Regions from separate parts of the Allobosea sp. LjRoot9 genome, predicted to be linked through region 2. Evidence: predicted binding sites of a transcription regulator. Region 2 holds the regulator's gene; each other region holds the start of a gene.

What was found. Region 2 encodes PhoB, which activates phosphate uptake and scavenging genes when phosphate is short. Its sites were predicted from a motif close to TGTCATNNANCTGTCAT; they were not measured.
Region 1: a site for PhoB is predicted at 3,113-3,129, ahead of phnC (phosphonate ABC transporter ATP-binding protein). Genes of this name have one in related genera too.
Region 3: a site for PhoB is predicted at 3,348-3,364, ahead of ACSQ3P_RS27395 (acid phosphatase). Genes of this name have one in related genera too.

What each region holds. Positions count from the first base shown of each region.
Region 1 is NZ_CAXUPC020000003.1:299,902-310,432, reverse strand. It holds gene ACSQ3P_RS16000 (efflux RND transporter permease subunit) at 1-672, opposite strand, end outside; gene ACSQ3P_RS15995 (efflux RND transporter periplasmic adaptor subunit) at 669-1,784, opposite strand; gene ACSQ3P_RS15990 (TetR/AcrR family transcriptional regulator) at 1,920-2,543, shown strand; gene ACSQ3P_RS15985 (DUF1348 family protein) at 2,619-3,089, shown strand; gene phnC (phosphonate ABC transporter ATP-binding protein) at 3,229-4,047, shown strand; gene phnD (phosphonate ABC transporter substrate-binding protein) at 4,112-5,029, shown strand; gene phnE (phosphonate ABC transporter, permease protein PhnE) at 5,192-6,073, shown strand; gene phnE (phosphonate ABC transporter, permease protein PhnE) at 6,070-6,924, shown strand; gene phnF (phosphonate metabolism transcriptional regulator PhnF) at 7,036-7,791, opposite strand; gene phnG (phosphonate C-P lyase system protein PhnG) at 7,877-8,329, shown strand; gene phnH (phosphonate C-P lyase system protein PhnH) at 8,329-8,931, shown strand; gene ACSQ3P_RS15945 (carbon-phosphorus lyase complex subunit PhnI) at 8,931-10,049, shown strand; gene ACSQ3P_RS15940 (alpha-D-ribose 1-methylphosphonate 5-phosphate C-P-lyase PhnJ) at 10,046-10,531, shown strand, end outside.
Region 2 is NZ_CAXUPC020000002.1:693,146-703,676, forward strand. It holds gene ACSQ3P_RS11915 (2-dehydropantoate 2-reductase) at 1-72, shown strand, start outside; gene ACSQ3P_RS11920 (hypothetical protein) at 276-563, shown strand; gene uvrB (excinuclease ABC subunit UvrB) at 641-3,292, opposite strand; gene ACSQ3P_RS11930 (helix-turn-helix transcriptional regulator) at 3,517-4,245, shown strand; gene ACSQ3P_RS11935 (acyl-homoserine-lactone synthase) at 4,345-4,989, shown strand; gene ACSQ3P_RS11940 (hypothetical protein) at 4,982-5,332, shown strand; gene ACSQ3P_RS11945 (TIGR03862 family flavoprotein) at 5,639-6,853, opposite strand; gene ACSQ3P_RS11950 (M20 aminoacylase family protein) at 6,912-8,111, opposite strand; gene phoB (phosphate regulon transcriptional regulator PhoB) at 8,435-9,133, opposite strand; gene phoU (phosphate signaling complex protein PhoU) at 9,290-10,009, opposite strand; gene pstB (phosphate ABC transporter ATP-binding protein PstB) at 10,049-10,531, opposite strand, start outside.
Region 3 is NZ_CAXUPC020000010.1:182,654-193,184, forward strand. It holds gene ACSQ3P_RS27380 (hypothetical protein) at 21-620, shown strand; gene rlmN (23S rRNA (adenine(2503)-C(2))-methyltransferase RlmN) at 873-2,105, shown strand; gene ACSQ3P_RS27390 (hypothetical protein) at 2,111-2,605, shown strand; gene ACSQ3P_RS27395 (acid phosphatase) at 2,615-3,307, opposite strand; gene ACSQ3P_RS27400 (ribbon-helix-helix domain-containing protein) at 3,414-3,707, opposite strand; gene ggt (gamma-glutamyltransferase) at 3,781-5,535, opposite strand; gene ACSQ3P_RS27410 (LemA family protein) at 5,697-6,305, shown strand; gene ACSQ3P_RS27415 (TPM domain-containing protein) at 6,331-7,143, shown strand; gene ACSQ3P_RS27420 (TPM domain-containing protein) at 7,143-7,748, shown strand; gene ACSQ3P_RS27425 (hypothetical protein) at 7,817-7,948, opposite strand; gene ACSQ3P_RS27430 (YbaN family protein) at 8,000-8,218, opposite strand; gene ACSQ3P_RS27435 (DUF1223 domain-containing protein) at 8,446-9,204, opposite strand; gene ACSQ3P_RS27440 (lipid A biosynthesis lauroyl acyltransferase) at 9,272-10,204, opposite strand; gene ACSQ3P_RS27445 (zinc-binding dehydrogenase) at 10,357-10,531, opposite strand, start outside.

The sequences.
Region 1 (10,531 bases), on a different contig from region 2:
GCGATTGTTGCTCTCGATGCGGCCGGACGGGATCTCGACATTTTGCGCCCGCAGCGCCGCCTCGATCTCCTGCACGGTGATGGTGTAGGCCGCCATCCGGGCGCGATCGAGCCAGATCCGCATGGCGTAGCGGCGCTCGCCCTGGATGCGGACCTCGGCGACGCCGGTGATGTTCTGGACGCGGTCGGTGATGAAGCGGTCGGCGAAATCGGTCAGTTCGAGCGGGTTGTGGCGCGAGCTGATCAGCGAGAGATACATGATCGGCTGGGCGTCGGCCTCGACCTTGGCGATGATCGGCTCGTCGATCTCGGTGGGCATGCGGCCGCGCACGCGGCTGACGCGGTCGCGCACATCGGAGGCGGCGACATCGGGATCGACATCCGGGCGGAAGCGCACCGAGATGTTGCTGCTCTCCTGCCGGCTGGTCGAGGAGATGATCTCGATGCCCTCGATGCCGGCGATCGAGTTCTCCAGGATCTGCGTGACCTGCGTCTCGATGATCTCGGCCGAGGCGCCGGTATAGGTCGTGCGCACCGAGACGATGGGCTCGTCGATATTGGGATATTCGCGCACCGTCAGGCGCGTATAGGAGACGGCGCCGATCAGGATGACGAGCAGGCTCAGGACCGTCGAGAGGACAGGGCGGCGGACGAAGAGCTCGAACAGGCTCATCGCAGGGCGCTCGCTGGGGCGGTTTCGGCCGCGCTGGTCTGCAAGGCCGGTTGGGCGTTCTTGATCGCCACCGTCGCGCCGTCGCGCAGGCGCATCTGGCCGGCGCTGACGAGCTGCATCTGGGGGGTCAGCCCCTTCACGATCTCGACCTTGCCCGGCAGGCGCTTGCCGAGCTCGACCGAGACGCGCTTGGCCTTGCCGTTCTCGACGATGTAGACGATCTTGCCGACGCCATCGGGCACCACCGCGGTCTCGGGGATGATCAGGGCGTTCTCGCGCTGGTCGATGACGATGACGATGCGGGCAAAGAGGCCCGGCTTCAGCAAGAGATCGGCATTGGGGATCGTGGCGCGCAGGCGGATGGCGCGGCCATTGACGTCAACGACCGGGTCGATCGCGAAAATCTTGCCGGCAAAGTCCCGTCCCGGCACGGCGTCGAGCTTCACCTGAATGGTCTGTCCCACCTTGACCCGGGCGAGGAAGATCTCGGGCACACGGAAATCGACCTTGATCGGGTCGATATTGGTCAGGGTGATCAACTGCTTGCCGACCGAGACATAGTCGCCGACGCTGACCGAGCGCAGGCCGACGACGCCGTGGAACGGCGCTGTCAGGGTCGACTGCGCCAGCTTGGCCTGGGAGAGCTGGACGCGGGCCTCGTTGGAGGCGAGCTGGGCGGTCGCCTGTTCGAGCGCGACCTGCGTGCCGGCGCCGCGCTGCACCAGTGACTGGTTGCGCTGGAAAGTGTCGCGCGCCAGGCTCAGATCCGCCTGCAACTGCTTGAGTTCGGCGTCGAGGATGGCCGTGTCGAGCTTGACCAGCTCCTGGCCCTTCTGGACGCGCTCGCCCTCCTTGAAGCCGAGCGCGATGACGCGGCCCGCGATCTCGGGCGCGATCACCACCGATTCATCGGCGGCGAGCGTGCCCAGGGCCTCGACCTCCTCATAGACGGTCGTAACCTCGATCTTGCCGATCTCGACCGGCACGCCGGCCGGCGGCGGAGCAGCCGCACGGGCCTGCGTCGGCTGCAGGCTGGCCTGATAGCTGCGGTAGCCATAATAGCCGCCACCCGCCAGACCGGCGATCAGGATGAGTAGGACAAACCGCTTCATGACACTGGACGCTCCGGGATCGCGGCACTAACCTAGACTGGACGGTCCAGTCTGATAAGGGCCTTTATGGGCGGAAGCATGTCTGAGGCCAACTCTCTCCGGGCCACGTCGACGGATGCGCAGGATTATGTGCGCATGCCTGCCGAGCTATCGCGACCCGACAAGCACAGCGCCATCACCAAGGCTGCAGCCGAGATGTTCCTGGCCGAGGGCTTCGAGCGCTCCAGCCTCGACCAGATCGCCCATCGCGCCGGCGTCTCCAAGCAGACCATCTACAGCCACTTCACCGACAAGCAGGCGCTGTTCCGCGCGATCTGCGCCGAACTCACTGAAAAGCTGACGATTCCGCTGCGCAAGCCGCGCAAGGCCGGCGCCGATCTGGCGAGCATCCTGACCCGCCTCGGCGAGGATACGCTGGCGACGATGCTGCACCCCGCAGCGCTCGATCTTCACCGGCTGGTGCTCAGCGCTGCCGCGCGCTTTCCAGACCTCGGACGGACCGCCTATGAGGCCGGCGTCGAGCGCATGATCAGCGACCTCGCGGCCCTGCTGATGCAGCGATCACAACTGCGTGACGGGCTGGCGCAGCACATCTCCAATGCGCAGGCAAGGCGCATGGCCGAGCAGTTCATCGGCATGTTGCGCGGTTTCCATCAGCTTCGCGGACTGCTCGGCATGCCCGCCATCCCCGCCAGCGAGCGCAAAGCCTATGTCCGCTCCTGCGTCGAGATGCTCCTGCGCGGTGTTGCGCCAGCCTGAGCGGAACCCGCTTTCGAGGAGGTTGCGCGGGCTGCGGTTTCCACCTCTGATCGGCCCTTCACCGGAGGAGCCGAGATGTCGCAGCAACGCCCGCCCTTGCCGCCTTTCACGGCCGAGACCGCCGCCCAGAAGGCCCGCATGGCCGAGGACGCCTGGAACTCGCTCGATCCGCAGCGCGTCTCCCTCGCCTACACTCCCGACAGCCGCTGGCGGAACCGGGCCGAGTTCTTCTCGGGCCGCGAGGCGATCGTCGCCTTCCTCCAACGCAAATGGGCCAAGGAGATCGCATACCGGCTGATCAAGGAGGTCTGGGCTTTCCACAATGACCGCATCGCCGTGCGCTTTGCCTATGAGCATCATGACGATGCCGGAAACTGGTTCCGTTCGCATGGCAACGAGCAATGGGAGTTCGACGAGAACGGCCTGATGCGCCGGCGTGAGGCCAGCATCAACGACGTGCCTATCGAGGAGAGCGACCGCAAATTCCGCTGGGAGGGGCGGATCAGGCCGACGGATCATCCAGGGCTGACGGGATTGGGATTGTAGCAAACGGGGACAGCTCCTCCCCCTGTCACCGCCCTGTCATCTGCGCTGGCTAGCTGATCATCCCGTTCGAAAGCGCGACCCCGGACGGCCCTCGGCCGCTCCGGGCGATGTTGCGCTTGGCCGACGAACGGAATTCGGCATGCTTCGGATCGAAGGCCTGACCAAACGCTTCGGCGACAAGAACGCCGTCGACAACGTCACGTTGTCCATCCCCAAAGGCGAGATGGTCGGCGTCATCGGCCGCTCCGGCGCCGGCAAGTCGACGCTGCTGCGCATGCTCAACCGCCTGGCTGACGCGACCAGCGGCAGCATCGTCTGCGAGGAGCGCGACGTGACCGCGCTGAAGGGCGCCGCCTTGCGGGCCTGGCGCCGCGACACGGCGATGATCTTCCAGCAATTCAATCTCGTCGGCCGCCTCGACGTTCTCACCAATGTCCTGCTCGGCCGGCTGAACCATCGCTCGGCCGCCCTGACCCTGGTCAAGAGCTTCTCTCAGGACGACAAGATCCGCGCCATCGCCGCGCTCGAGCGGCTCGACATGGGCCATCTGCTCGCCCAGCGCGCCGAGACGCTGTCGGGCGGACAGCAGCAGCGCGTCGCCATCGCGCGTGCCTTGGTGCAGGAGCCCAAGGTCATCCTCGCCGACGAGCCGATCGCCTCGCTCGACCCGCGCAACACCCAGGTCGTGATGGATGCGTTGTTCCGCATCAATCGCGAGGACGGCATCACCGTCGTCTGCAACCTGCACCATCTCGATATCGCCTCGAAATATTGTGACCGCCTGATCGGCATGGCCGCCGGCAAGATCGTCTTCGACGGCCCGCCCCACGCTCTGACCACCGAGATCGCGGCCGAGCTCTACGGCATCGAGGCCAAGGATGCCGGCGCCGAGGCGCTCGATGCGCTCGATGCCATCGCGGCCTCCGAGGCCCAGCGCGCCAAGCAGAACGTCGCCTGACCGGGACAGCCCGCTCGGGAACGCCCGCCCAGAAAACTCAACGAACCCGCAACAGGAGCTCACCATGCTGACCCGTCGTCATACGCTCACCCTCGCGACCGCGGCCTTCGCCGCCTCGCTCGCCGCTCCCGCCTTCGCCCAGGACTGGAAGGCGAAATATCCCGAGATCATTTTCGCCATCATCCCGGCCGAGAACGCGTCCGGTGTCGTCGAGCGCTACACCCCCTTCGTCAACTATCTCGCCAAGGAGCTCGGCACCAAGGTCACGCTGCGCATCGCCAGCGACTATGCCGCCCTGATCGAGGGCCAGCGCGCCGGCAACATCCATATCGGCATGTACGGCCCCTCCTCCTTCGCCCGCGCCCTGATGACCGGCGCCAAGATCGACGCCTTCGCGATCGAGACCAATCTCGACGGCACCAAAGGCTATTACTCGGTCTTCTATGTGAAGAAGGATTCGCCCTATCAGAAGATCGAAGACCTCAAGGGCAAGAATCTCGGCCTCGTCGACCCGAACTCGACCTCGGGCAACAACGTCCCGCGCTTCGCGCTCGACGGCATGAAGATCGAGCCCGAGACCTATTTCTCCAAGGTCGTCTACACCGGCAGCCATGAGAACGCCGTGATCGCGCTCGGCCAGGGCACTGTCGACATCGCCGCCAACTGGTGGAACGACGAGCAGGAATCGAACCTCCTGCGCATGGCCCGCAAGAACATGGTCAAGGCCGAGGATTTCCGGATCATCTACAAGTCCGCGCAGATCGTGAACTCGCCGATGGCCTATCTCTCGGAGCTGCCGGAGCCGCTCAAGGCTTCGATCCGCGACGCGGTGCTGAACCTCGCCACCAAGGACAAGGTCGCCTTCGACAAGATCTATGAAGGCAAGCAGGGCCCGCTCGTCGCCGTCGACAACAAGGCCTACGACCCGATCATCGAACTGAACAAGTTCGTCGACGCGCTCCGCAAGAAGAAGTCCTCGTAGAACGCCCGTTCACTTTTCCCGTCATGGTCGGCCTTGTGCCGACCATCCACGTCTCCTGTCGTCGCATGCGGTGATCAAGACGTGGATGCTCGCCGCAAGGGCGAGCATGACGCGAGAGGCGCTCTGACGGTGACGACCTCCCCGCGACGGACCTTAAACACCATGACCCTCGCGATCGACCGCAACGACCCTGCGATCCATGCCCATGTCGAGAGCTATCGCCGCGCCATGTCGGCGAAGCGCCTGCAGACGCTGATCGGAGCAGTGATCTTCCTCGTCTGCGTCTGGCTCGCGGCGCTCGGCTCCGAGGTCGACCCCGGCAAGTTCGTCGAGAACGCCTGGCGCTTCCCGAAATACATCCTTGAGACCATGCCGACCTTGCGCCTCGCAACGTTCGGTGCCGACATGGCCGAATGGTTCTGGGGCATCAAGGGCTGGCTCAAGCTGCTCTGGCAAACGATCCTGATCGCCTATACCGGCACGATCCTGGGCACACTCGGCGGCTTCCTGCTCTGCTTCGTCGCGGCTGCCAATCTCGGCAGATCGCGTGTCTTGCGCTTCGCCACCCGCCGTTTCCTCGAATTCTCCCGCACCGTCCCCGAGATCGTCTTCGCGCTGATCTTCGTCATCGCCTTCGGTCTGGGACCGCTGCCCGGCGTGCTCGCCATCGCGATCCACACCATGGGCGCCATGGGCAAGCTGTTCTCCGAAGTGGTCGAGAACATCGACATGAAGCCGGTCGATGGCATGACCGCGACTGGTGCCGGCTGGTGGCAGATCATCCGCTTTGCCGTGGTGCCTCAAGTCCTCTCCAATTTCGCCAGCTATTCGCTGCTGCGCTTCGAGATCAATGTCCGCGGTGCCTCGATCATGGGCTTCGTCGGCGCCGGCGGCATCGGCCAGGACCTGATCGAGGCCATCCGCAAATTCTACTTCACCGACATCAGCGCCATCCTGCTGCTGATCATCGTCACCGTGATGCTGATCGACTACGGCACCGAGCGGCTGCGCCACGCCCTTCTCAGCCTGGAGCACGGCCGATGACGCTCGCTCTCTCCGCCAACGACCGCACCGCGCTCGTCGCCCGCCACAAGGCCGCGATCGATGGTTCGCTGAAGACGCGCCTGATCACGATCTCCGTCATCGTCGGTCTCACCGGCCTGTTCCTCTACGGGCTGACGACGCTCGAGGTCTCGATCTGGAAGATCATCCACGGCCTCAACAATCTCGGCATCTTCGTCGCCCTGATGCTGCCGCCCGACCCCGGCTCGCTGGCACGCGCCCTGCTCTTCGTGAAGGCGCTGTTCGAGACGATCGCAATCGCCTTCCTCGGCACGATCCTGGCCGCGATCTTCGCCTTTCCACTCGGCTTCATCGCCGCCAAGAATGTCGTCGCCAACCGCGTCGTGCATTTCCTGGCGCGGCGCTCGCTCGACACGGTGCGTGGGGTCGATGCGCTGATCTGGGCGCTGATCTGGGTCAATGTCGTGGGCCTTGGACCTTTCGCCGGCATGCTCGCGATCATGACCAGCGATCTCGGCGCCTTCGGCAAGCTCTACTCCGAGGCGATCGAATCGGCCGACCGCAAGCCGGTCGAGGGCGTGACCTCACTGGGCGGCAGCAAGCTCCACGAGATCCGCTTCGGGCTGATTCCGCAGGTGCTCCCCGTCATCGCGAGCCAGGTGCTCTACTACATCGAATCCAACACCCGCTCCTCGACCATCATCGGCATTGTCGGCGCCGGCGGCATCGGGCTTTACCTGGCCGAGACCATCCGCACGCTGGAATGGCAGCAGGTCTCCTTCCTGATCCTGCTGATCCTGGCCGCCGTGACCGCCATCGACTTCCTCTCCAGCAAACTGCGCTTCGCGATCATCGGGCAACGGGCGGTGTGAGGACGACGCGCCCCTTCCGTCATTCTCGGGCTTGACCCGAGAATCTCGCGACCAAAGGACGCTGGTTTCACAGATGCTCGGGTCAAGCCCGAGCATGACGGGCCGCAGCCCTCACTCCTTGAACGGCTCGACCACCATTTCCATGCGTTCGCCGACGAAGACGCTGTTGACCAGATGGATCGGCGTCAGGTCCGGCAAGGCGTCAATCGCCGCCGAGACCATCACGGCCGCACCCGGCGCGATCTCGAGCAGCAGCGCCTCGCGCTCGCTGGCGAGCCGCGCGGTCAAGCGTGTGGAGAGGCGGACATAGTCGTCGATACCGACGGCCTTGAACGCCGCCGTCATCGAGGCGCTCGCCTCACGGAAAACGCGGTCGAAATCCGGGAAGCGCTCGGCCGAGAGCCAATGCGTGCCTGTCCCCATCGGCGTACCGTCGGCACGGCTCAGGCCTTCAACCCGCCACAGCGGCGCGCCCGCCTCCAGGCCGAGTTGCGCGCAGGTCTCGGCATCGCCCGTCACCATCGCCGTCGACAGCGCCTCGCTTGAGCCGACGATGCCGAGCTTGCCGAAATTGCTGCGCATGCTGACACGCCGGCCGATCGGATAGGGCACGCGCCGCGCGCTGACCTGGGTGCCGCGGCCGCGCGCGACCGTGACCAGCCCCTGCTCGGCCAGATGGCGGAAGGCCTGGCGCACGGTGTGGCGATGCACGCCATAGCGCTCAGCCAGCACGACCGAGGCCGGCAGCGTATCCCCGACGGCGTAATCGCCACGGCCGATCGCGCTTTCGAGCTCACCCGCGATGCGACGCCAGGCCGTGCCGTGTTCCTCGACGGTCTCGTTCAGGTCCGGCGCAGCGCTCGTCATCAAAATTTCATCCAAAATGTATAGACTTTTCCCGGCAACCAGCCTATCATAGTCTAGACATTAGCGAGTGACCAGACAGCGCATGATGATGACCGAGACAGATCCGGACAAGACGAGCGCGCGGCAACGCTGGATGGCGATCCTCGCCCGCGCCTCGCGCAGTGAGATCGAGACGCTGGTTGGCGCCGCGCTGCCGGCCCATGAAATCCTCAAGGCGCCCGAGACCGGCACGGTGATGGTCGAGGGTCGCGCCGGAGGCGCCGGGCGGCGCTTCAACCTCGGCGAGGCGACGGTGACGCGCTGCGTCGTCAGGCTGGAGAATGGCGCAATGGGTTTCTCCTATGCGCTCGGCCGCGACGGCCGCAAGGCGCGCCTCGCCGCGATCCTCGACGCCAGATTGCAGAGCGAGGCTGCCGATGGCGCGCTTCTCGCCGGCGTGACGCAGCTCGCTGCGACGCAGGCCGCGGCGCGCGACCACGCCTCGCGCAAGGCGGCCGCGACCAAGGTCGATTTCTTCACTCTGGTCAGGGGCGCGTGATGCAGACCGAAAACCTGATCGCAGCCGGCTTCACGGATCCGGTCTTCCAGTCGCAAGCCGCCTTTCGCGCCGTGCTCGCGGCCTTGTCCGAGCCCGGCACCCTGCAGAGAGTGTCCGGAGCGATCCTGCCGCCGGACGGGCTTTGCGCCGCGACCGCGACCGCCTTGCTGACATTGGCCGATTACGAAACGCCGATCTTCCTGCCGCAACAGCTGCGCGATGGGCCGGCCGGCGCCTGGCTGCGCTTCCATTGCGGCGCGGCGATCCTCGACGCTCCCGCCGGGGCGGTCTTCGCGGTCATCGACGGCGCGAGTGCGACCCCGCCACTCGCCGCCTTCGACCACGGCCACGACCAGTTCCCCGACCGTTCCGCGACGGTGCTCGTGCAATGCGCCGCCCTCACCGGCGGCGGGAGCGTGACCCTGAGCGGTCCCGGCATCGCCGGCAGCCGCAGCATCGCCCCGCAGGGTTTGCGCCCCGGCTTCTGGGCCGAGGTCGCGGCCAATGCCGAGCTCTACCCGCTCGGCGTCGATCTCATTCTCAGCTGCGGCGACGCCCTGATCGGCCTGCCGCGCACCACGCAGATCGAGGAGATGGCTTAATGTATGTCGCGGTCAAAGGCGGCGAGGCCGCGATCCTCGCCACGCATGATCTTGTCGCCGAAGCGCGGCGCGGCGATGAGGCTGTGCTGGAGCTCACGGTTACGCAGATCCGCGAGCAGCAGGGCCTCGCTTGCGCCCGCGTCATGAACGAGGGTTCGCTCTACGACCTCGACCTTGCGGCACTGGCGCTGAAACAGGCGCAGGGCGACGCGATCGAGGCCGCCTTCCTGATGCGGGCCTATCGCACGACGCTGCCGCGTTTCGGCTCTTCCGAGCCGGTCGATACCGCTGAGATGGCGATCCGGCGGCGGATTTCGGCGACCTATAAGGACCTGCCGGGCGGACAGGTGCTCGGCCCGACCTATGACTACACGCACCGGCTGTTCGATTTCGCGCTGATGGATGAGGCCAATGGCTCGGCCGGCGAGGCCCACCCGGCCGCAACGGCCCTCGACACCCACATGCCGCGCGTGCCCGACATTCTCGGCGCGGAGGGGTTGATGGAGGCGGAGGCACCGCCCGAGGGCGATCCGCGCCCCTTCGACCTCACCCGCGAGCCGGTCTCCTTCCCCGCCGATCGCGATGTCCGGCTGCAGGCGATGGCGCGCGGCGATGAGGGCTTCCTGCTCGGGCTCGGCTACTCGGTGCAGCGCGGCTATGGCGGCAACCACCCCTTCGTCGGCGAGATCAGGGTCGGCGAGGTCTCGGTGGAATTCGTGCCGGAGGAACTCGGCTTTTCCGTCGATCTCGGCCAGATCACCCTGACCGAATGCCAGATGGTCAACCAGTTCCAGGGCTCGAAGGATGTCGCCCCGCAATTCACCCGCGGCTACGGGCTCTCCTTCGGCCATTCCGAGCGCAAGGCGATGTCGATGTCGCTGGTCGACCGGGCGCTGAAATGCCGCGAATTCGGCGAGGCCGCCAACTACCCGGCCCAGCAGGACGAGTTCGTGCTCTACCACTCCGATAATGTCGAGGCGGCGGGCTTCGTCGAGCATCTCAAGCTGCCGCATTACGTCGATTTCCAGGGCGAGCTCGAACTGATCCGCCGCATCACCCGCGAGCGCGAGCAGCGACTGGCGCGCGAGCAAGAGACCCTGCCGGAGGCAGCCGAATGAACGCCCATCAGACGCTTCCGGCCGACGATGCAAAGCCGGCTTATAATTATGCCTATCTCGACGAGCAGACCAAGCGGATGATCCGTCGCGCCTTGCTCAAGGCCGTCGCGGTGCCGGGCTACCAGGTGCCGTTCGGCTCACGCGAGATGCCATTGGCGCGCGGCTGGGGCACTGGCGGCATCCAGGTCACGGCCGCGATCATCGGGCCCGACGACACGCTGAAGGTGATCGACCAGGGCGCCGACGACACCACCAACGCCGTCTCGATCCGGCGCTTCTTCGAGCGCACGGCCGATGCCCGCACCACCGAGGCGACGGAGGAGGCGACGATCATCCAGACCCGCCACCGCATCCCGGAAGCGCCGCTCAAGGCCGGCCAGATCATGGTCTATCAGGTGCCGACGCCCGAGCCCCTGCGCAGGCTCGAGCCGCGCGAGGCCGAAACGCGCAAGATGCACGCCTGGGCCGAATACGGGCTGATG
Region 2 (10,531 bases):
CTGGCCGAGCTGGAGGCGGCGCGCCTATTCCCCGAAGGAGACAGCGGCGTCACGGCAAGGCTCGCCAGCTAAAATTTTTTCCGATCCAACCGGATCGTTCGATTGCTCTAGATCCTTGTTTTAACGCGATTTTTTGCGATTATCGGTGGCTACTTCGCTCGAAAAGGCTCTAGGCGGCCGCGCTGCGAAGATGAACGGCAGTGAACCTTTTCGTTCAGCATCTGTTTCAACTTCGCCTGCTCTATTGCGGCATCGAGAAGAACCCGGAGGAATTCATGCGTCAATTTCTGATCGCCGCAGCCATTGTGCTGGGAGCGGCCGCGACACCAGCGGCAGCGAGCGAGGCCTTCACCGGCGCAAGCGCGCTCGACAAGGTCGAAGTCACCTATGCCAGGCACAACCGCGAGCATCGCATGTGGGAGATCCAGCGGACCCAGGAGATGCAGGCGCGGCGCGGCTACCGCCATCACGATCGTGGCTATGATCGCGGCTATGGCCGCCACCGTGGCGGCCCGCCGCCCTGGGCCCCGGCCCATGGCCGCCGCGACCGCGACCGCTGGTAAGCTCCAGTTTTGACAGAGGGTCCGGCCGAAAGGTCGGGCCCTTTTTTGTTTTGGGGGAGGCGCGGAAAGACCTTGCCCTAACGCCTTCCCCGCCGCGTCCCGCGCCCCTCTCCTGCCCCCAGCGGCCGCGAATCCGGCCTTGGTCCCATCTCGTCGAGTGTCGGCTTCTTCGGGCGGGCGACCGGCTTGGCTTCTCCACCGCCCCAGTTATGCGGGCCCATATCGGCATCGGTCGGCTTTTTCGCGCGCGTCGGCAGGTTGGCGTTGGCGCCGTAGCTGCGCTCGCCCTTGTATTTGCCGGCTGAGGCCTCGACGTCGCCCTGGCGGGCGAGCGGGTCGTCGGAGATGGCGAGTTCGGTCGCCTGGAGACGCTTGATCTCGTCGCGCAGGCGCGCGGCGGTCTCGAATTCGAGGTCGGCGGCGGCTTCGCGCATGCGCTTTTCGAGATCGGCCAGGGCCGCCTTGAAGTTGTGGCCGGCGACCGGCGTGCCCATGCCGGCATCGACCGTGACATGGTCGCGCTCATAGACCGAACCCAGGATGTCGCCGATGGCGCGCTTGATCGATTGCGGCGTGATGCCATGGGCGGCGTTGTAGGCCTCCTGCTTCTCGCGACGGCGCGAGGTCTCGGCCATCGCCCGCTCCATCGAGCCGGTGATGTGGTCGGCATAGAGGATGACGCGGCCGTCGACATTGCGGGCGGCGCGGCCGATGGTCTGGATCAAGGAGGTTTCCGAGCGCAGGAAACCCTCCTTGTCGGCGTCGAGAATGGCGACAAACCCGCATTCGGGAATGTCGAGGCCCTCGCGCAGCAGGTTGATACCGACGAGAACATCAAACGCTCCAAGGCGGAGATCGCGCAGGATCTCGATGCGCTCGATCGTGTCGATGTCGGAGTGCATGTAGCGGACGCGCACGCCGTTCTCGTGGAGGTACTCGGTCAGATCCTCGGCCATGCGCTTGGTCAGCACGGTGACCAGGGTACGGTAGCCCTTGGCCGAGACCTCCTTGATCTCGTCCAGGAGGTCGGCGACCTGATGTTTTGCCGGGCGGATCTCGACCGGCGGGTCGATCAGCCCGGTGGGGCGGATGACTTGCTCGGTGAAGACGCCGCCGGTGCGGTCCATCTCCCAGCTGCCCGGCGTCGCCGAGACATGCACCGATTGCGGGCGCATCGCGTCCCATTCCTCGAAGCGCAACGGCCGGTTGTCCATGCAGGACGGCAAGCGGAAGCCGTATTCCGCCAAAGTCGCCTTGCGCCGAAAGTCGCCGCGATACATGCCGCCGATCTGCGGCACGGTGACATGGCTCTCATCGGTGAAGACCAGCGCATTGTCGGGCAGATATTCGAACAGGGTCGGCGGTGGCTCGCCCGGCTTGCGGCCGGTGAGATAGCGCGAATAGTTCTCGATGCCGTTGCAGGAGCCAGTGGCCTCGATCATCTCGATGTCGAAGGTGCAGCGCTGGTCGAGCCGCTGCGCCTCGAGATAGCGGCCCATCTTGTTGAGCTCGTCGAGGCGGCCGCGCAACTCCTCCTTGATCGACTTGACGGCCTGGGTCAGCGTCGGGCGCGGCGTGGTGTAGTGCGAATTGCCGTAGACCTTGACGAATTCGAGGTCGGCGGTCTTCTGGCCGGTGAGCGGGTCGAACTCCGAGATCTGCTCGACCTCGTCGCCGAACAGGCCGATGCGCCAGGCGCGGTCCTCATAGTGGGCCGGAAAGAGTTCGATGACATCGCCGCGCACGCGGAAGGAGCCGCGGGCGAAATCGCCAAGGGTGCGCTTGTATTGCAGGGCGACGAGATCGGCGATGAGCTGGCGCTGCTCGATGCGCTCACCCAGCTTGATGCCGAAGGTCATCGCCGTATAGGTCTCGACCGAGCCGATGCCGTAGATGCAGGAGACCGAGGCGACGATGATGACGTCGTCGCGCTCCAAGAGCGAGCGCGTGGCGGAGTGGCGCATGCGGTCGATCTGCTCGTTGATCGAGCTTTCCTTCTCGATGAAGGTATCCGAGCGCGGCACATAGGCCTCGGGTTGGTAGTAGTCGTAATAGGAGACGAAATACTCGACCGCGTTGTCGGGGAAGAAGCTCTTGAACTCGCCATAGAGCTGCGCGGCCAGCGTCTTGTTCGGCGCCAGGACCAGGGCGGGACGCTGCGTCTTCTCGATGACCTGCGCCATGGTGAAGGTCTTGCCGGAGCCGGTGACACCCAGGAGCACCTGGTCGCGCTCCTGCCGCGAGATGCCGTCGACGAGATCGGCGATCGCGGTCGGCTGGTCGCCGGCGGGCTCGTATTCCGAATTCATGCGGAAGCGGATGCCGCCTTCGGATTTGTCGGGGCGCGGCGGGCGATGCGGCGTCCAGGCCTTGCCGGGATCGATAAAGGGGCTGCCTGTCTCCAGCAGCATCTGCAGCGACTGCGCCGTCAGGCTCGCAGCGGTCTCGCCCTCGACGCCGTCAAAGGCGGAATCGGCCTTCTTGCCGATTTTCTTCTTCGGCGCGCCATCGCCGGGGCGCGCTTCATAACCGGCCTGCGGCGCGTCGGAAAAGCCGGCGGCGCCGCCCGGGACCGCATTGCCGCGGTTGATCGCCGGGTTGAGCAGATCGGCAAGGTAGCCTTCCAGCGGCTTCAATTCCTGGCGCGAGGCCTTGGAATTGGGCGTGCGCGCGCTGGCGGGCTTTTTCGCGGGCTTCGTCTTGGCGTCGGGAGCAGAGGTCTTGGACATGGCGGCAATATGGGACGGAAGCCGCCCAAGCGCGAGAGGGCAAGGCGCATGGCGGGTCGCATAGCTGACAGGAGATGGCAGGAGGAGACGGCTGTGCGGCGCGCCTTGCCGTGCCTTGCGCGCAAAGCCGGTCCCGCCTGCTGGCCCAGCCTCGCCTAGGAGGCATTGACTCCCAGAGACGCGCTGCAAGAATGCGGCTATAATACGGCCATTGGGGACCGTTCATGTCGGGACAACACTTCGACGCCGGACGAGACGCGCTCGATTTCATCGATGTGCTGACGCGCCTCAACGATCCCCAGACGATCATCACCTCGCTGCGCGACAAGCTCGCCAGCTTCGGCTTCCACGCCTTCCTGATCACCGGCCTGCCGGAGACCGGCGACAGGATCGCCCCGCTCGTGTTGCTGAATGGCTGGCCCGATGGCTGGTTCGAGCTCTATGTCCGGCAGAACTATGCCGATGACGACCCGATCGCGGCGCATTGCAAGACCACGATAAACCCTTTCGTCTGGGACGAGGTCTATCGCCAGGAGGTCGCCAGCGCGCGCCAGCAGGAGATCATGCGGCGCGCCAGCGACTTCAAGATGATCCACGGCTTCTGCGTGCCGATCCACAATGAGGACGGCTTCAAGGCCGTCGTCACCATGGCCGGCGACAAGCCCGACCTGTCGCGGCAGTCCCGCTCCGCCATCCACCTGATGTCGCTCTATGCCCATGCCAAGGCCGAGGCCGCCATGCACGGCACCCAGGGCCATTGCCTCACCGTGCGGGAGCGTGAGGTCCTGACCTGGATGGCTGTCGGCAAATCGACCGAGGGCGTCGCGGAGGTGCTCAATATCCGCGCCGGAACCGTCGAGGCGCATTACCAGAACGCCGCCCGCAAGCTCGGCGCCCGGGGCCGCACGCGCACGGTGGTCGAGGCGCATCTGCGCGGCGAGATCCAGCTTTAGTCTACAGCCCAACGAAAGCGCTGGCACTCCCGGAAAACCGGGATTCCGCCCGGCGCGGATAGGCAGAAAGTTCTTCCTCACGCCGCTGGGGAAGAGCACATGATTCACATCATAGACGCCTCCAATCGCCGGCACTATGCCGACCAGATTGAGGAACATTTCCGCATCCGGCACCGCATCTATGTCGAGGAGCGCCGCTGGATGGAGCTGGAGCGCCCCGACGGGCGCGAGGTCGACCAGTTCGACACCGACGACGCGGTCTATCTGCTGGCGCTGAAGCAGGGCAAGGTGATCGGGGGCTCCCGCCTCGTGCCGACCCTCTGCCCGCATCTGATGAGCGAGGTCTTTCCCTTCCTCGCCAATATCCGCGGCCTGCAGCGCGGCCCCGACATCGTCGAATGGACCCGGATCTTCGTGGTTCCCGAGTATCGCGGCCGCGAATCCGCCGTACTGCACACCGTCCTCGCCGGCATGCTCGAATACTGCCTGGAGCAGAATTTCAGCGCGATCACCGTCGTGATGGAAACCTGGTGGATGCCGCGCTTCCTGGAGCTCGGCTGGGAGGTCAAGCCGCTCGGCCTGCCGACGATGATCGACGGCATGTCCTGCATCGGCACGATGATCAGCGTGACCGAAGAGGCCTGGCGCAACACGCTGGCATTCAAGCGGATTGCGGCCCCGACACTGGTCGACCGGCGGCATGGGCCGCACATCATCAAGGAAAGGCGAACCAACCATGTATGACGAGAACGCCTATTCGGCCTTGTCCTCCGAGGAACGGCAAGACCTCGGAAACGCGCTGGCGACCCTGGTGACGCTGATGAATCGGCACCGGCGCTACGCCCCGCTGCTGGAGGTCGCGTCCCATTTCGACCTCCCCGACGATCTCTGGCTGCTGACTCAGGTCATGGGCCTGGACGATGCCGGGCGCTCAGCGCTGGTGCAGCTCTTCCTGCTGACCAATGGGGCGGTCCAGGCCAAGCCGTTGAGCCAGGACGCCGTCATGCTGGTGAGCCACGATCTCGGCGCCATCTACGAGCGGACCCGGGACCGCGAGCGCGGTGTGGCCTCTCCTCACGATGCGTGAGGTCCGGCTTCCGGGGCCAGCGGGGAACCCCTCTCCGGCATCGAAGTCGAGTCTACCGACTTCGACACTTTGAGTGCTGAACTCGGGTAAGCCCGAGTTCAGTGAGAGGGGCAGGGGTGAGGTGTCGGCCGTTTGACGCTTTGGCCGTGACCTAACCGCTGCTCCCTCGTCATTGCGAGCGCAGCGAAGCAACCCAGGGGGACGTAGAGCGAGCCCTCCTGGGTTGCTTCGCTGCGCTCGCAATGACGGCAAAGTTCCGCGCAACTGGTCCAGGGGCCTGCACCTCACCCCTGCCCCGCGCCCGACTTACGCCCTTGCCAGCCAAGCCTCCATTCCCGCCGCCGCCGCGACGCCGGTGGCGAAGCAGGCCTGCAGCAAGTAGCCTCCGGTCGGGGCTTCCCAGTCCAGCATCTCGCCGGCGACGAAGACGCCAGGCAGCGCCTTCAGCATGAAATCGGTGGTGACCGCGCCAGCTTCGATGCCGCCAGCGCTCGAAATCGCGCGCGTGATCGGGGCGAGGCCGGCGAGCGTGAGGGGAGCGGCCTTGATCAGTGCCGCCAGGGCCGCTGCATTCTCAGGCAAGCGCGGGCTCGCCTCGCGCAGGAGCGCGATCGCAGCCGGCGACAGGCCCGCCGCCTTGCGCAGATGGTTGCTCAGCGTCTCGCCCTTGCGGCGCTTCGCCAGACGCTCGACGAGGCGAGCGGTCTCCATGTCGGGCCGCAGATCGAGCGTGACCACCGCCCTGCCCTCGCGCAGGATCGCCTCGCGCAGCAGGCCCGACAGCGCATAGACCGCACCGCCCTCGATGCCTTCGGCATCGATCATCGCCTCGCCGGTGGCCTGACGCTCACCGAAGCGGATGACGATGCGCTTCAACGGCGCGCCACTGAAGCGCTCACGCATCGTCGCCGACCAGGCCACCGTGAAACCGCCATTGGCCGGCAGCAGCGGCGCGACGGCGACGCCACGCTCCGCGAGCCGAGGCGCCCAGCCGCCATCCGAGCCAAGGCGCGGCCAGCTCGCGCCGCCGAGCGCCAGCAGGGTCGCGCCGGGCCGGATCGTTTCGACCCCGCCGTCGCGGGTCTGGAAGCTGAGCGCGCCATCAGCGCTCCAGCCGGTCCAGTGCATCCCCGATGCGAGTTTAACGCCCTGCCCCTCCAGCCGGCGCAGCCAGGCGCGCAGCAGAGGCGAGGCCTTCATCGCCCTGGGGAAGACGCGCCCGCTCGTGCCGATGAAGCTGTCGGCGCCGAGATCGTCGGCCCAATCGCGCAAGGCCTGGGGCGGGAAGGCGCGGATTGCTGGTTCGAGCCAGGCCTGCGCTCCGCGATAGCGCGTCAGGAACTGATCCAGCGGTTCGGAATGGGTCAGGTTCAGCCCGCCGCGGCCGGCAAGCAGGAATTTGCGCGCCGGCGAGGGCATGCGGTCATAGACTGTAACGGCGTGGCCGGCGGCGGACAGCCGCTCGGCGGCGATCAGGCCGGAGGGGCCTGCGCCGATGATCGCGATGTCGGGTGTCGGCATGGACTCAAACTCCTGCAGCCCGGCTCCGGTTTCGGCTGCCGGGCGGCGGCGAGCGGGATCAGGCCTGCGATGTCAGCTCCTTGTGCACGAGGTGCACCCAATAGGTCGAGCCCAGAGCGAGAATATCGTCGTTGAAATCATAGAGCGGGGTGTGGAGCAGATTGCCTTTGCCCTCCGCCGCGGTGCCGTTGCCGATGCGGATGAAGGCTCCCGGCCGCTGCTCCAGCATGAAGGCGAAATCATCGGCGCCGGTGTTGAGCGGGATCTGCCTGTCCATCTTCTCCGCGCCGACGAGGTCGCTGGCGACCGCCGCCGCGAGCACCGTCTCGTCAGCGGTGTTGATCAAGGGCGGATAGCGGCGCTTGTAGACATAGTCGGCGCTGCAGCCCTGGATCGCCGCCACGCCCTCGGCGAGCACGCCCAGGCGCTGCTCCAGAATGTCGCGCACCGCGGCTGAGAAGCAGCGCGCCGTGCCGGTGACGACGACCTCAGCGGGAATGACATTGGGCGAGGAGAAAGCGCCGGCATTGATGTGGCCGACGCTCAGCACCGCCGGTTCGACGGCGGGAACATTGCGGGCGACGATCGCCTGGACGCCGAGGATGAAATTGGCCAGCGCGATCGTCGGGTCGGTCGCGGTATGGGCGCCGGAGCCACCATGGCCGCCAGTGCCGCGGAAGGTCACGACCCAGGTGTCGCTGGCGGCGAGCATCGGCCCTTGCCTGATGCCGAACTCCCCGGCGCGGCGGCCCGGCTGGTTGTGCATGCCGTAGACGGCATCGACCGGAAAGCGCTCGAACAGCCCCTGCTCGAGCATGACGCGGGCACCGCCCAACCCTTCCTCCGCCGGCTGGAAGATGAAATGGACCGTGCCGCCGAAATCCCGGTGCTCCGCCAGATAGCGCGCGGCACCGAGCAACATGGCGATATGTCCGTCATGCCCGCAGGCGTGCATCTTGCCGGGAATGGTCGAGCGATGCGGGATCTCGCTCTTCTCCTCGATGCGCAGCGCGTCCAGTTCGGAGCGAAGCGCGATGGCGCGCTGTCCGCCGCGCTCGCCCTTCAGCGTGCCGACCACCCCGGTCCCGGCCACCCCCTCATGAGTCTCGATGCCCCAGCCGCGCAGCGTCCGCGCCACCAGGGCCGCCGTCCTGACCTCCTCGAAGGCGATCTCGGGATGGGCATGAATGTCGCGCCGGATGGCGATGAGGTCGGCTTCGAAAGCCTTGATGGCGGGAAAAACGGGGCTGTCGAGCACGGTCTCGAATCCTGGCGGGCGTATGAGCGGCCAAGATTAGAGAGGAACCCTACCTGCAACAATCGACGGAGTCGCAGATCCCCGCTGCAATGGCAAAGCGGTCCGCATTCGCCGCCGTGGCAATCCCTAAGCTCCGTCATTCCGGGGCTTCGCCCTCGGGTCCGACCTTTGGTCGGCCCAAGGATAAACTCCGCGAAGAGCCCGGAACCCAGAACCGATGAGGGTTCCAAGAGGCGCTCGGACATCAGAGCTTCGGCAATGAGCAACAACGGTTCTGGGTTCCGGGCTCAGGCCTTCGGCCTGCCCCGGAATGACGCGCGCTCTTAGCCGCGCGCAAACGTCTCGTCGAAGGCGTAGCCCGCGCCGCGCACCGTACGCAGCGGGTCCTTGGCATCACCGGGCGTGATCGCCTTGCGCAGGCGGCCGACATGAACGTCGACCGTGCGCTCGTCGATATAGACGTCGCGACCCCAGACGGCGTCGAGGAGCTGTGCGCGGGAATAGACCCGGCCCGGCGCCTGCATCAGGAATTCGAGCAGGCGGAATTCGGTCGGGCCGAGATGCAATTCCGCGCCGGAGCGGCGGACGCGGCGCGTCGTGCGGTCGAGTTCGAGATCGCCGGCCGCTAGCAGCCCCGCGACATGGCCAGGCTTGGCCCTGCGCAAGAGCGCCTGGATGCGCGCGATCAGTTCAGGCAGCGAGAACGGCTTGACCACATAGTCGTCGGCGCCGGTGGCGAGGCCGCGCACGCGCTCGGTCTCCTCGCCGCGGGCGGTGAGCATGATGATCGGCACGCGCTCGGTGTCCCGGCGCGTGCGCAGGCGGCGGCAGAGCTCGATGCCCGACAAGCCCGGCAGCATCCAGTCGAGCAGGACGAGGTCGGGCGTGTGGTCGCGCAGATGCAGCTCGGCATCGTCGCCGCGTGCGACGCTGTCGACCTCGAAGCCCTCGGCTTCGAGGTTGTAGCGCAGGAGCAGGGTGAGCGGCTCCTCGTCCTCGACGATCAGGATGCGTGCGGGCATGTCTCAGTTCCGTTCCTGGCATTCAGCCGACACACACCGTCATGCTCGCCCTGGTGGCGAGCATCCACGTCTTGAACACAGGTCTCGACCAGCGAAGACGTGGATGGTCGGGACAAGCCCGACCATGACGGGAAAGCTGCCGGTGCGTTCATTCCATCAGCTCCCCGTCACCGCCTCGACATTGATGTCGGTGGTGTCGAGCTTCGGGCGGTTGAGATCGAGCGACTCGCCGGTGACGAGATAGTGGATCGTCTCGGCGATGTTGGTGGTGTGATCGCCGATGCGCTCGACATTCTTGGCGCAGAACAGGAGATGCGTGCAGAAGGTGATGTTGCGCGGGTCTTCCATCATATAGGTCAGCAATTCGCGGAAGAGCGAGGTGTAGAGCGCGTCGATCTCGTCGTCGCGGCGCCAGACCTCCATGGCCTTCTGCTCGTTGCTCGCGGCATAGGCGTCGAGCACGTCCTTGAGCTGGGCCTGGACGAGCCGGCTCATATGCTCGAGCCCGACCACGGCGCGATGCGGCGGCTGGAACTGGCCGGAGATCGCGACCGCGCGCTTGGCGATGTTCTTGGCGAGATCGCCGACGCGCTCGATGTCGGCGGCGATGCGGATCGCCGAGATCAGTTCACGCAGGTCGTTCGCCAGCGGCTGGCGCCGGGCGATGGTCAGGACCGCGCGCTCCTCGACATCGCGCTGGAGGTTGTCGAGGCGCTGGTCGGCGCTGATCACCTTCTGGGCGAGCGTGGTGTCGCGGCGCACCAGCGCCACGGTGGAATCGCCGAGCATGCGCTCGGACATGCCGCCCATCTCGGCGAGGCTGCGGCGCAGCGCCTCGAGTTCGGCGTCGTAGGAGCGGACGATATGTTCGGTCATCGCGGCGGATCCTCTGGAAGCGAAAACAGGGTTCGATAGTCAGCCGAAGCGGCCGGTGACGTAGTCCTGGGTCTGCTTCTTGTGCGGGTTCATGAAGATGGTGTTGGTCGGCGCGAACTCGATCACCTCGCCGAGATACATGAAGGCGGTGTACTGCGAGATGCGCGCCGCCTGCTGCATGTTGTGGGTGACGATGACGATGGTGAAATCGGTCTTGAGCTGCTCCAGCAGATCCTCGATCTTGCCGGTCGAGATCGGATCGAGCGCCGAGGTCGGCTCGTCGAACAGGATCACCTCCGGCTTCTGCGCGATGGTGCGCGCGATGCACAGGCGCTGCTGCTGGCCGCCCGAGAGGCCCATGCCGGACATCTTGAGCTTGTCCTTGACCTCGTCCCAGAGGGCGGAGCGGCGCAGCGCGCCCTCGACGCGGTCGTCGAGCTCCGACTTCGGCGGCTTCTCATAGAGCCGGATGCCGAAGGCGACATTGTCGTAGATCGACATCGGGAAGGGCGTCGGCTTCTG
Region 3 (10,531 bases), on a different contig from region 2:
CTGCTGATTGATGGCGGCTTATGAATCTCTGTTTGCTCCGCACCGATTTCGCCGCCTCACGGCTCCTGATCGTCGCATCGCTGTTCGCCGCGAGCGTGATCGCCGTGCCGGCCTCCGCTCAACCCAAGCCGAAGCCCCAGGCGAAGCCTGCGCCGGTCGCATCGGCAAGCGCTGGCCAGGCCCAGGCGATGCTCCTGGAGACGGCCGGCAAATGGCAGGCCTTTTCCTCGCAGCAGGGCCGCTCGAAGGTCTGCTACGCGCTCTCCAAGGCGGAGGCGCGCCTGCCGGCCAACCTCAAGGATATCGAGGGACTGCTCTTCGTCTCCAGCCGCCCGACCGAGGGCGTGCGCAACGAGATCAGCTTCGTGCTGAATTTCGACCTGAAGGAAGATGTCGAGCATCAGGCGATCATCGGGTCCGAGCGCTTTGCGCTGGTCGCGAAGGGCCAGAACATGTGGCTCAAGAACCCGGCCGAGGAGCCGCGCATGTTAGACGCGCTGCGCAAGGGGTCGGGGCTCGAGGTCAAGGGCACCTCGAAGCGCGGCAATCCGACCAGCGACAAATACTCGCTCGCCGGCATGAACCAGGCGGTGAAGCGCGCCGAAGACGCCTGCAAGTAGGGCGGTGCCGGAATCCGCGAGCGCGGCCGTCTGACGCGGCTTTCTGCGCTTCCGGTGCTCACGGACATGAAGTCCGCTGCGCTTCGGTTCTCGAAATCCGCGCCAGCCGACTCACGCCGGCAAATTCCAGCCGCCGCCCTGCGCCAGGCCGATTTGTAAGGGTATTTGTCCTGCGATTTCGCGGCTGGGCGTTCTCGTGCTATGAGCCGCGGATATTCGGGCCGATGATCGCCCGTCCGAGCCAGAGTTCCGATGACCTTGTCCGTGCTTGAGCCCGCCGCGCCAGCGGCCGAACCCGTTGTTACGAGCCGCGTCTCGCTGGTCGGGCGCACGCGCGCCGGGCTTGGCGACGCGCTGGCCGAGATCGGCGTTCCCGAGAAGGAACGGCGCATGCGCGTCGGCCAGCTCTGGAACTGGATCTACCATTACGGCGTCCGCGATTTCTCCGCGATGACCACGATCGGCAAGGGTTTGCGCGCCGCGCTCGATGAGCGCTTCACGCTCGACCTGCCGGAAGTGACGGCCGAGCAGGTCTCGACCGACGGCACGCGCAAATGGCTGATCCGCATGGCGCCGACCGGCCCGCGCGATCGCGGCGCCGAGATCGAATGCGTCTATATTCCCGAGGTCGACCGCGGCACGCTTTGCGTCTCCAGCCAGGTCGGCTGCACGCTGACCTGCACCTTCTGCCACACCGGCACGCAGCGCCTCGTGCGCAACCTCACCTGTGAGGAGATCGTGGCGCAATTGATGGTGGCGCGCGACCGGCTCGGTGATTTCCCGAACCGGAGCAAGCCCGACGGCGCCTTCGTGCCCAATGATGGCGGGCGCTTCGTCTCCAACATCGTCTTCATGGGCATGGGCGAGCCGCTCTATAATTTCGACGGCGTGCGCGATGCCATCGACGTGATCTCGGACAATGAGGGCTTGTCGCTCGGCCGCCGCCGCATCACGGTCTCGACCTCCGGCGTCGTGCCGCAGATCGGCCCGCTCGGGCATGAGATGGGTACGATGCTGGCGATCTCGCTGCATGCGGTGCGCGACGAACTGCGCAACGAGCTCGTGCCGCTGAACAAGAAGTATCCGATCGCCGAACTGCTCGAGGCCTGCCGGACCTATCCCGGCGTCTCGAACGCGAAGCGGATCACCTTCGAATATGTCATGCTCAAGGGCGTCAACGACAGCGATGCCGATGCGCGCGACCTGGTGCGCCTGCTCAAGGGCATTCCGGCCAAGATCAACCTGATCCCCTTCAACCCCTGGCCCGGCACCAAATATGAGTGTTCGGACTGGGACCGGATCGAGCGCTTCTCCGAGATCGTCTTCCGGGCGGGCTATGCCTCGCCGGTGCGCACTCCGCGCGGGCGGGACATCCTCGCCGCCTGCGGCCAGCTCAAGAGCGAGACCGAGAAGCTCTCGGCCCGCGCAAGGTTGATGTTGGACCAGGACGAGGCGGCGGCTGCCGCTGCCGTCGCTGCGGAATAATCACCTTGCTGCGCTGGCTGCTGCTGATCCCGTTCGCCTTGCTCGTCGCCATGGGGGCGGGGCTGTTTGCCATGCTCGTCGCCAGCGTGGTCTCGCCCGAGATCGCGCTTCTGATCGGCGGCGGTTTCCAGCGTTTGACGGAGGCGCTGTTTGGCCTGGCCGAAAGCGACATCGATCCCACACCGGTGGCGCAAGCCGCCTTCAGCCTGCTTGGGCGGCTTGGCATGGCGATCATCGTCGCGCCGGTCGTGCTGGTCGCGGTCTTCAGCGAGCTCTTCCGTTTGCGCAGCGGGCTGATCCAGAGCGGGCTCACCGGCCTGCTGGCGACCGTGTTGCCGCTGGCGATGCTGCGCCTCTCGCGCGCGCCGAGCGAGGCCGAGATGCGGGTGATCGGCGCCTTGTTCCTGATCGGGGCCGCGACGGGGTTCGTCTATTGGCTGATCGCGGGGCGTGGGGCGGGCGCCGCCCGGACCGTTCCGGCCGGCACGCCGCCCCGATAAGGCTTACGGTCAGAGGCCGAGGACCTTGCGCAGCTCGGCTCTTGCGACGGCATATTCGGTCTGGAATTCAGGCTGCTCCATGATCCTGGCGGCGATCACCGTGCCGGCGATGCGGCCGGCCTCGACATCGGCGCGGAAATGGATGCCGCCGATGATCCGGTTCTCGCCATAGGCCCAGGCGCGCGCCATGATCTCGTTGCGCTTCTCCGGAACCATGTTCGACAGGACGACGCCCATCAGCGTGCCGACGGTGGTGTGGCCCGAAGGATAGGCGCCGGAGTTGGAGAGCTTCACCGCGGGCTTGACCAGCGGGCTGTACTGATGCGGGCGCGGGCGCTTCCAGCTGTCCTTGGCCGGGTCGACGACCTCGCCTTCGGTTGCGACGATGCGGTCGAAGAAGGCCGAGAAGGCCGGCAGCGCTTCGGTCTTGAAGTTGGGTCCCATGACATTGGCGAAGCGCCAGACATTCTCGACGACATCAGCCTGGGCCTGCGCCTCCATCTCCGGCGTGCGCGTGACCTGGATGCTCAGCACCTCGGCGAGTTCGGCGCGGGTCTGGGCCGAATCATTGGCTGGTGGCGGTTTCAGCAAGGTCAGGAGGTCGATGGTCTTGGCCGTGGCGAAGGGTTTCGCTTCCCCTGCATGAACCGGGGAAAGGGCGAGCACGGCCGTCGTCAGGGCGGCGAGGAAAAGGGTGCGCATGGCGGTTTTCCTGATGGGGAGAAACCGACGCGCCCAAAACATGACAGGGCGATGAAGCCAGGCGGAGGCGCTGCGCGCCTTCAAATGGATCTGTGACCAGAGAACCTCAGCTGCGGCCACCGGCAACCGCCTTTCCGGCCTTGGCAAGACGATCGCGCGCCTCTTCGCGCAACGCAGTCATGTCGATCGCTCCGGCTTGGCCGCTTTGCGAGCCCTCATCCCAGAGCTGCCTAAGGCGTTCGATTTCGCTGCGCCGCATATCCCTCTTGATCTGCCAGTCGCGAAGGGCGTCACGGACGACTTCGCTGGTCGTCGCATAGTCTCCGCCATCGACGGCCGCACGAACCGCGCTCAACTGCTCGCTCGTCAAGGCGATGCAGATCTTTTCTATGGTCGGCATCCAGCAGCTCCCCCCGTTGAGGCTAGCGATAATGCTACTCAGTCATACCCGGGGGTAAAACGTCGGGAACCGCTCAATCGCCGATCGCCACACCCTCGCGCCGGCCATCGGCGCCGCCGACGAAGCCTTCCGGCGTCTTGACGATCGCCTGGATGCCGGAGGTCATCTCCAGCAGGCGGACCTCATGGCCCTTCGCCTCCAGCGCAGCCTTCCAGGGCTCGGCTTCGGTGCCCTTTTCCAATTCGGTCGGGCCGTTGCGGCTACCGAAATTGGCGAGGTCGACGGCATTCTGCGGATCCATCTTCCAGTCGAGCAGCGCGACCAGCGTCTTGGCGACGAAGCCGATGATCTGGCTGCCGCCGGGCGAGCCGACCACGGCATAGAGCCTGCCGAAGGCGTCGAAGACCAGGGTCGGCGCCATCGAGGAGCGCGGACGCTTGCCGGCTTCGACACGGTTGGCGACGGGCTTGCCGTCTTCTTCCGGCGCGAAAGAGAAATCGGTCAATTCGTTGTTGAGCAGGAAGCCGCCCTTGCTCATCAGCCGCGAGCCGAACCCGTCCTCGATCGTCGTGGTCATCGCGACGGCGTCGCCATTGGCGTCGATCACCGAGATATGGCTGGTGCCGTGCTCGATGCCGTCCGAGGGCGCGAGCAATTGGGCGCGCTTATGCGGCGGGTCGCCGGGCGTGGCGCGGCCCATGGATTTCTCGGGGCTGACGAGGCCCGCGCGCGAGCGGATATAGTCGCGGTCGATCAATCCCGTGACCGGGACGCTGAGGAAGGCAGGGTCGGCGAGATAGAGCGCGCGATCGGCGAAGGCGAGGCGGCCGGCCTCGCTGAACCAATGCACCGCTTCTGGCCCGGGGCCCATGCGCGCCAGATCTTTGCTCTCGAGGATGCCGAGCATCTGCTGCACAGCGATGGCGCCGGAGCTTGGCGGACCCATGCCGCAGATCCGGTAGACGCGGTAGAGCCCGCAGACAGCCTCGCGCTCCTCGATTTTGTAGGCGGCGAGGTCGGCAAGCGAGATGTCGCCTGGATTGCTGTTGTGGCCGGTGACCTTGGCGACGATGTCCTCGGCGATCGGCCCGGCATAGAAGGCGGCCGAGCCGTTCTCGGCGATGGCGCGCAAGGTCGCGGCGAAGGCCGGGTTCTTCAGGATCGTGCCGACAGCCTTGGCCTTGCCGTCGGGCTCGTAGAAATAGGCGGCGGCGAGAGGGTCGGCGCTCAGGCTCTTCTCGCCGGCCAGGAGGCCGTTGAGGCGCGGCGAAATCGCAAAGCCGTCCTCGGCGAGCTTGATCGCCGGCGCGATGACCTGCGGCCAGGGCAGCTTGCCCCAGCGCTGATGCGCGCCTTCGAGCAGCTTCAGCGTGCCTGGCACGCCGACCGAGCGGCCGCCGATGACGGCCTCCATGAATTTCATCGGCTTGCCGTCTGCGCCGATGAAGCGGTTCGGCTTTGCCGCCGCCGGCGCGGTCTCGCGCCCGTCCAGCGTCGAGAGCTTCCGGCCAGCCTCGTCCCAATGCACCATGAAGGCGCCGCCGCCGATACCCGAGCTCTGCGGCTCGACGAGGTTGAGCACGAGCTGGATCGCGATCGCCGCATCGACCGCGCTGCCGCCGGCGCGCAGGATCTCGCGGCCGGCATTGGTGGCCAGGGGATTGGCGGCGGCGACCATATAAAGCCGGGCATGGCCGGAGGTCTTGGCGATGCGCCCCGTCGCGGCTTCGGGCGCCGGAGCGAGGCTCTGGGCAGCTGCAGAGCTCACGACGGCCGCGGACAGGGCGATCGCGAGGAGGGCGCTCCTCGATACTGACAGGGTCGTCATCTCATGCTCCTCACCGTTGCGCCGTACTGCCAGACTAGCGCCAGATCGCGCTGGCGCGCCATGGTCTCGGCGGCTGAGCTTCGTATCCGCCTTGGAGGCGGAGCCCGGGACGGCTAAGGTCGCGGTCCTGCCTGTCGATACGTCAGCAAAAGGGGCCCGGCATGTCGTTCCCAGTTTCCATCGCCTTTCGCCGCAGTTTGACGGCGGCAGTGCTTGCTTTCCTCGGTTTCGCGCTCGCGGGTTGCGGTTACAACAACGTCCCGACGCTGGAGGAAAAGGCCAAGGCGTCCTGGTCCGAGGTGCAGAATCAGTATCAGCGCCGCGCCGATCTGATCCCGAATCTGGTCGAGACGGTGAAGGGGTATGCCGCGCAGGAGCGCGAGGTGCTGACGCAGGTCGTCGAGGCGCGCGCCAAGGCGAGCCAGGTCAAGGTCGATGCCTCGACCATCACCGATCCGGCGAAGTTCAAGGAATATCAAGACGCGCAGAACCAGCTCACCGGCGCGCTCGGCCGGTTGCTGGTCACGGTGGAGCGCTACCCCGACCTCAAATCGAACCAGAACTTCCTCGCCTTGCAATCGCAGCTCGAAGGCACCGAGAACCGGGTCACGGTGGCGCGGCGCGACTACATCCAGGCGGTGCAGGCCTTCAACACCGAGATCCGCACTTTTCCGGGCGTGATCTGGGCAAAACTGTTCTGGGGTTCCAAGCCGATGGAGACCTTTGCCGCGACGGCCGGGGCGGAGCGGCCACCGACGGTGAAGTTCTGAGGCCGCGGCAGTCGCGAGGCGCGTGATGGCGCGCAGCCGCCTTCGGTCGCTGATCCTGCTCGCTGCGCTCGTATTTGCGGGCGCGGGTGCCTGGGCGGCGGACCCCTCCTATCCCGCCCTCACCGGCCGTATCGTCGATGGCGCCAAGCTTATCGCGCCCGAGGCGCGCCAGCGCATCGAGGCGAAGATCAAGGCGCATGAGGACAAGGCCGGCGACCAGCTCGTGGTCGCGACGGTGCCCTCGCTGCAAGGCATCGGCATCGAGGACTTCGCCAATGGCCTGTTCCGGTTCTGGAAACTCGGCGAGAAGCCGCGCAACAACGGCGTGCTGTTCATCGTCGCGCCGAATGAGCGCAAGGTCCGCATCGAGGTCGGCTACGGGCTGGAAGGGGCGCTGACCGATGCGCTCTCCAAGATCATCATCACCACGGCGGTGGCGCCGAAGTTCAAGACCGGCGATTTCGCGGGCGGCATCGAAGGCGGCGTCGACGCGATCCTGACGATCCTCTCCGGCGATGCCGAGGAATGGCAGCGCCGCGCCCTGGTGCGGAATGATGAGAGCTCGCCGGTCGAGACCCTCGCCGTCATCCTGGTGATGGTGTTCATCTTCATCCTGGTGGTCTCCTTCATGCGCGGCCTGAGCCAGGGCGGTGGAGCCGGGCGACATCGCCTGCGTGACGGGCGCTGGATCACGCTGCCGCAGAATTCGAGCTGGGGTTCGGGCTCAGGCTCAGGCTCGAGCTGGGGAGGTGGTGGCGGCTGGAGTTCCGGTGGCGGAGGCGGCTTCTCCGGTGGAGGCGGCTCATCGGGTGGCGGCGGGGCTTCGGGGGATTGGTGATGGATTCAGACGACAGGGACGCGATCGCCGCGGCCGTCGCCCAGGCCGAGCGCCTGACCAGCGGCGAGATCGTGGTGGTGATCGACCGTGCCGCGAGCAGCTACCGTTCGGTGCCGATGGTGCTGGCCCTGGTACTGTCGCTGTTCGTGCCCTGGCCGCTCCTGGCGCTGACGATGACCAGCGCGCCGCGCATCTTCCTAATCCAGTTGATCTGCGCGGCCCTGCTGATGGCCGCGCTGCTCTGGTATGGGCGCGGCGGTCGCTTCGTGCCCGGCTTCGTCAAGCGCGGCCGCGCGCATGACGTGGCGCTGCGTGAGTTCACCGCGCGCGGGCTGACACAGACGCGCGGGCGCACCGGCGTGTTGCTCTATGTCGCCTTGCAGGAGCGCTATGCCGAGGTCGTCACGGATATCGGCATCGACGACAAGGTCGATCCGGAGACATGGCGGAACATCGTCGCGGCCCTGCTCGACGCCGCGCGGCAGGAGCGTTTGCGCGAGGGGCTGATCGATGCGGTCGGAGCGCTCGGGCGCGTCCTGGCGCAGCATGCGCCGCCGGTCGACGACGATATCGACGAACTGCCGAACAAGGTGATCCTGCTGTGAGCCGGTTGTGCGCTTCGAGGAGGCGAAATGCCGACGGGCTTTGAACGATCAGCCCGGGGTCACTGCGATCAGGTCGCCGATGCTGGCGGTTCCGGTCGCCGCCAGACATAGACGAGCACGCCGAGCATGATCGCGGCCACAACGGCCTGAAGCAGGCGCGAATCGGTTTCCAGGAAGATCAGCGAAAAGCTCGCGATCATGCTGATCGTGATCAGCCATTTCGCACTGCGCGGTATGGCGCGCGACGTATTCTAGTTCGCGATCAGCTTGCCGAAGCGCGGATGGGTCGTCAGCCAGGTTTCCATCCTCGGCGAGGATCGGGAGAAGCAGGCCGTCGCCAACACCAGGAAGACGATGCCGGGAATCAGGGGCACGACCAGCGCGACGACGCCGATCGCCACACTCAGGCAGCCGAGCGCGAAATAGACCGGGCGCTGCCAGCGCGGCTTCAGGGAAGCATTGGGTTCCACTCAAGATCCTTGCCGCAGGAGTCGCGTCGCGCCATGGCCATGAGCCGGCTGCAGGTCACTGGCATTTAGAGCAGGATGCGAAAAAGTGGGAGCCGGTTTTTCGCATTGATCCTGCTCTCACTTTTCGATGAGAGACGGATTCAGATTTCAGCTGGGATCACTTCGTGAACCCAGCTGAAATCATCCGGCTCTCGGCGGTCGATACAAGCCGGGGTCGCGATCCCGGATCAGCGCGCGCTGCGGGCCGCGCCCAGCATCGCGGCGGGCATCATGCCGTATTTGCCGAGCGTTTCGGCTTGCACGACGACGACATAGCTGTCGGAATCGGCGGCGCGCGTCGTCGTGAGGGGAGCCGTCAAGGTCGTCTCCCCGCCATCCCATTCGCCGACGCGCACCATGCCACGCACGACATTGGCGTAGGTGATGGTGCGGCCTTCATTCTCGCCGCGCGTGATCGGAACGGTGACCAGCTTCGCGACCGGAAGAATCCAGACACCGGCGGGCTTGTCACTGAGGCTGGTGGAGGCTGCGATCTTGATCCGCAGCGTCGTACCGTCCTCCTGGAGCGAGAGCTTTACAGGCAGGGCGCCGGGCGGCTGCTCGCGCAGCATGCGCTCGATCTCGGTCTTGTCGGAGCCGACGATGTGGGAGGCGCCGTTGATCACGGCCTGGGGCGTGTAGACCTGGCCGTCGCCGCGGGCCTTGGCATAGAATTTCTGGCGCTTGGTGAAGACGTCCTGGCCGAGCGTGTCCTTCCAGCCGAGATAGTCCCAATAGGTCACCGGCAGCGTCAGCGCGATGACGGCAGGGTCCTTGGCAATCTCGCGCAGCAGTGCGTCCGCGGGCGGGCAGGACGAGCAGCCCTGGCTGGTGAAGAGCTCGACGACCGCCTTCGGCTGCACCGCCGGAGCCTGCGCATGCGCCGCCGCGCCGCCCAGGAGGAGCGCGGCGATGGATACAGGAAGGAGGCGGGCGCGAAGGGTCATGGCTGAACTCGGCGACCATTATAGCTGTGAGGTATTACCAAAGCGCCCAACAGCTCTCACTTGGAAATCACGTTGCCTTGAAAACCGGTTGAATCGTCATAATGGGCGCGTCGCCGCCCTTCGCCGCGGCGATCAGATTAGGCCGCCAGCGCCGATGCATCCAGAGCCATTGCTCGGGATGCTCGCGCACCCATCCCTCGACGACGGCGGTCATCATCGCCATCGCGCCTTGAACGTCGATCTCGCCATTGGCATCGCGCGGCAGGTCGAGCGGCGGCGTCAACTCCAGCCGGAAGCGATGATGCGGCAACCGGATGACGCGCACGCCATGGACTGGGCATTCGAAGCGCCGGGCGAATTTGCCGAGGATCGGGTTGGTCAGCGCCGGCCGGCCCATGAAGGGCACCACCACGCCGCGGGTGAAATGCTGGTCGATCAGCATGCCGAGATGGCCGCCCTTCTCCAGCACGCCCTGCATGGCGAAGGCTGCGCCCTGTTTGGCGGCAGCGAGCCCGCCCATCGCGCCGGAACGGATCTCATGCACGATCGCAGCGATGGCCGGGTCGTTGGGTGCGCGGAACACGGCGGTGGTGTCGAGCTTGTAGGCGGCGGCGCAGATCGCAGGCAGCTCCCAATTGGCGAGATGGGAGGAGAAGATCAGGCCCGGCTTGCCATCATCCTTGAGCGCGATGAATTGCTCGATGCCGTCGACCTCGACGCGCGAGGGCGCGTCCCGGTTGTCGTCGTCATAGTCGAACAGGGTGTTCAGATGGGCGTATTCGGCGGCGGTGCGGCCGAGATTTTCCCAGGCTCCGCGGGCGATCCGCCGAACCTCGTCCTCCGTCATGTCCGGGAAAGCCGCGCGGATATTCGCGAGCGCGACGCGGTTGACCGGGATCACGGGGCTGACGCTGCGCAGCAGCCAGCCGCCGAGATCGCTCGCGCGCTCGGGCCCGAGCCAGCGCAGGAAGCCGAACAGCGCCCGGATCAGGCCGATCATCACCACGGCGCCGGCGCGCACGGCGAGAGCTTTCAGTCGTCTCAAGGTCAGCCCGGTCCCATCTCGCCCGTGCATTGAGCTTATCGGGCAGGAACGGGGACTTGCGGCAGGAAGGCCGCTTGCGTCAAGCCTTCCGGGTGCGGATGGCCGCGTCAGAAGGCGACGATGACCTTGCCGAAGACCTGCCGGCCTTCGAGCCGGGCCAGGCCTTTTTCGAAATCGGCGAGCGGAAACACCGAATCGATCACGGGTTTCATGCCGCCGGCCATCTTTTCCAGGGATTGCGCGATGTTTTCGATGCGGCAGCCGAAGGAACCGGTGATGCGG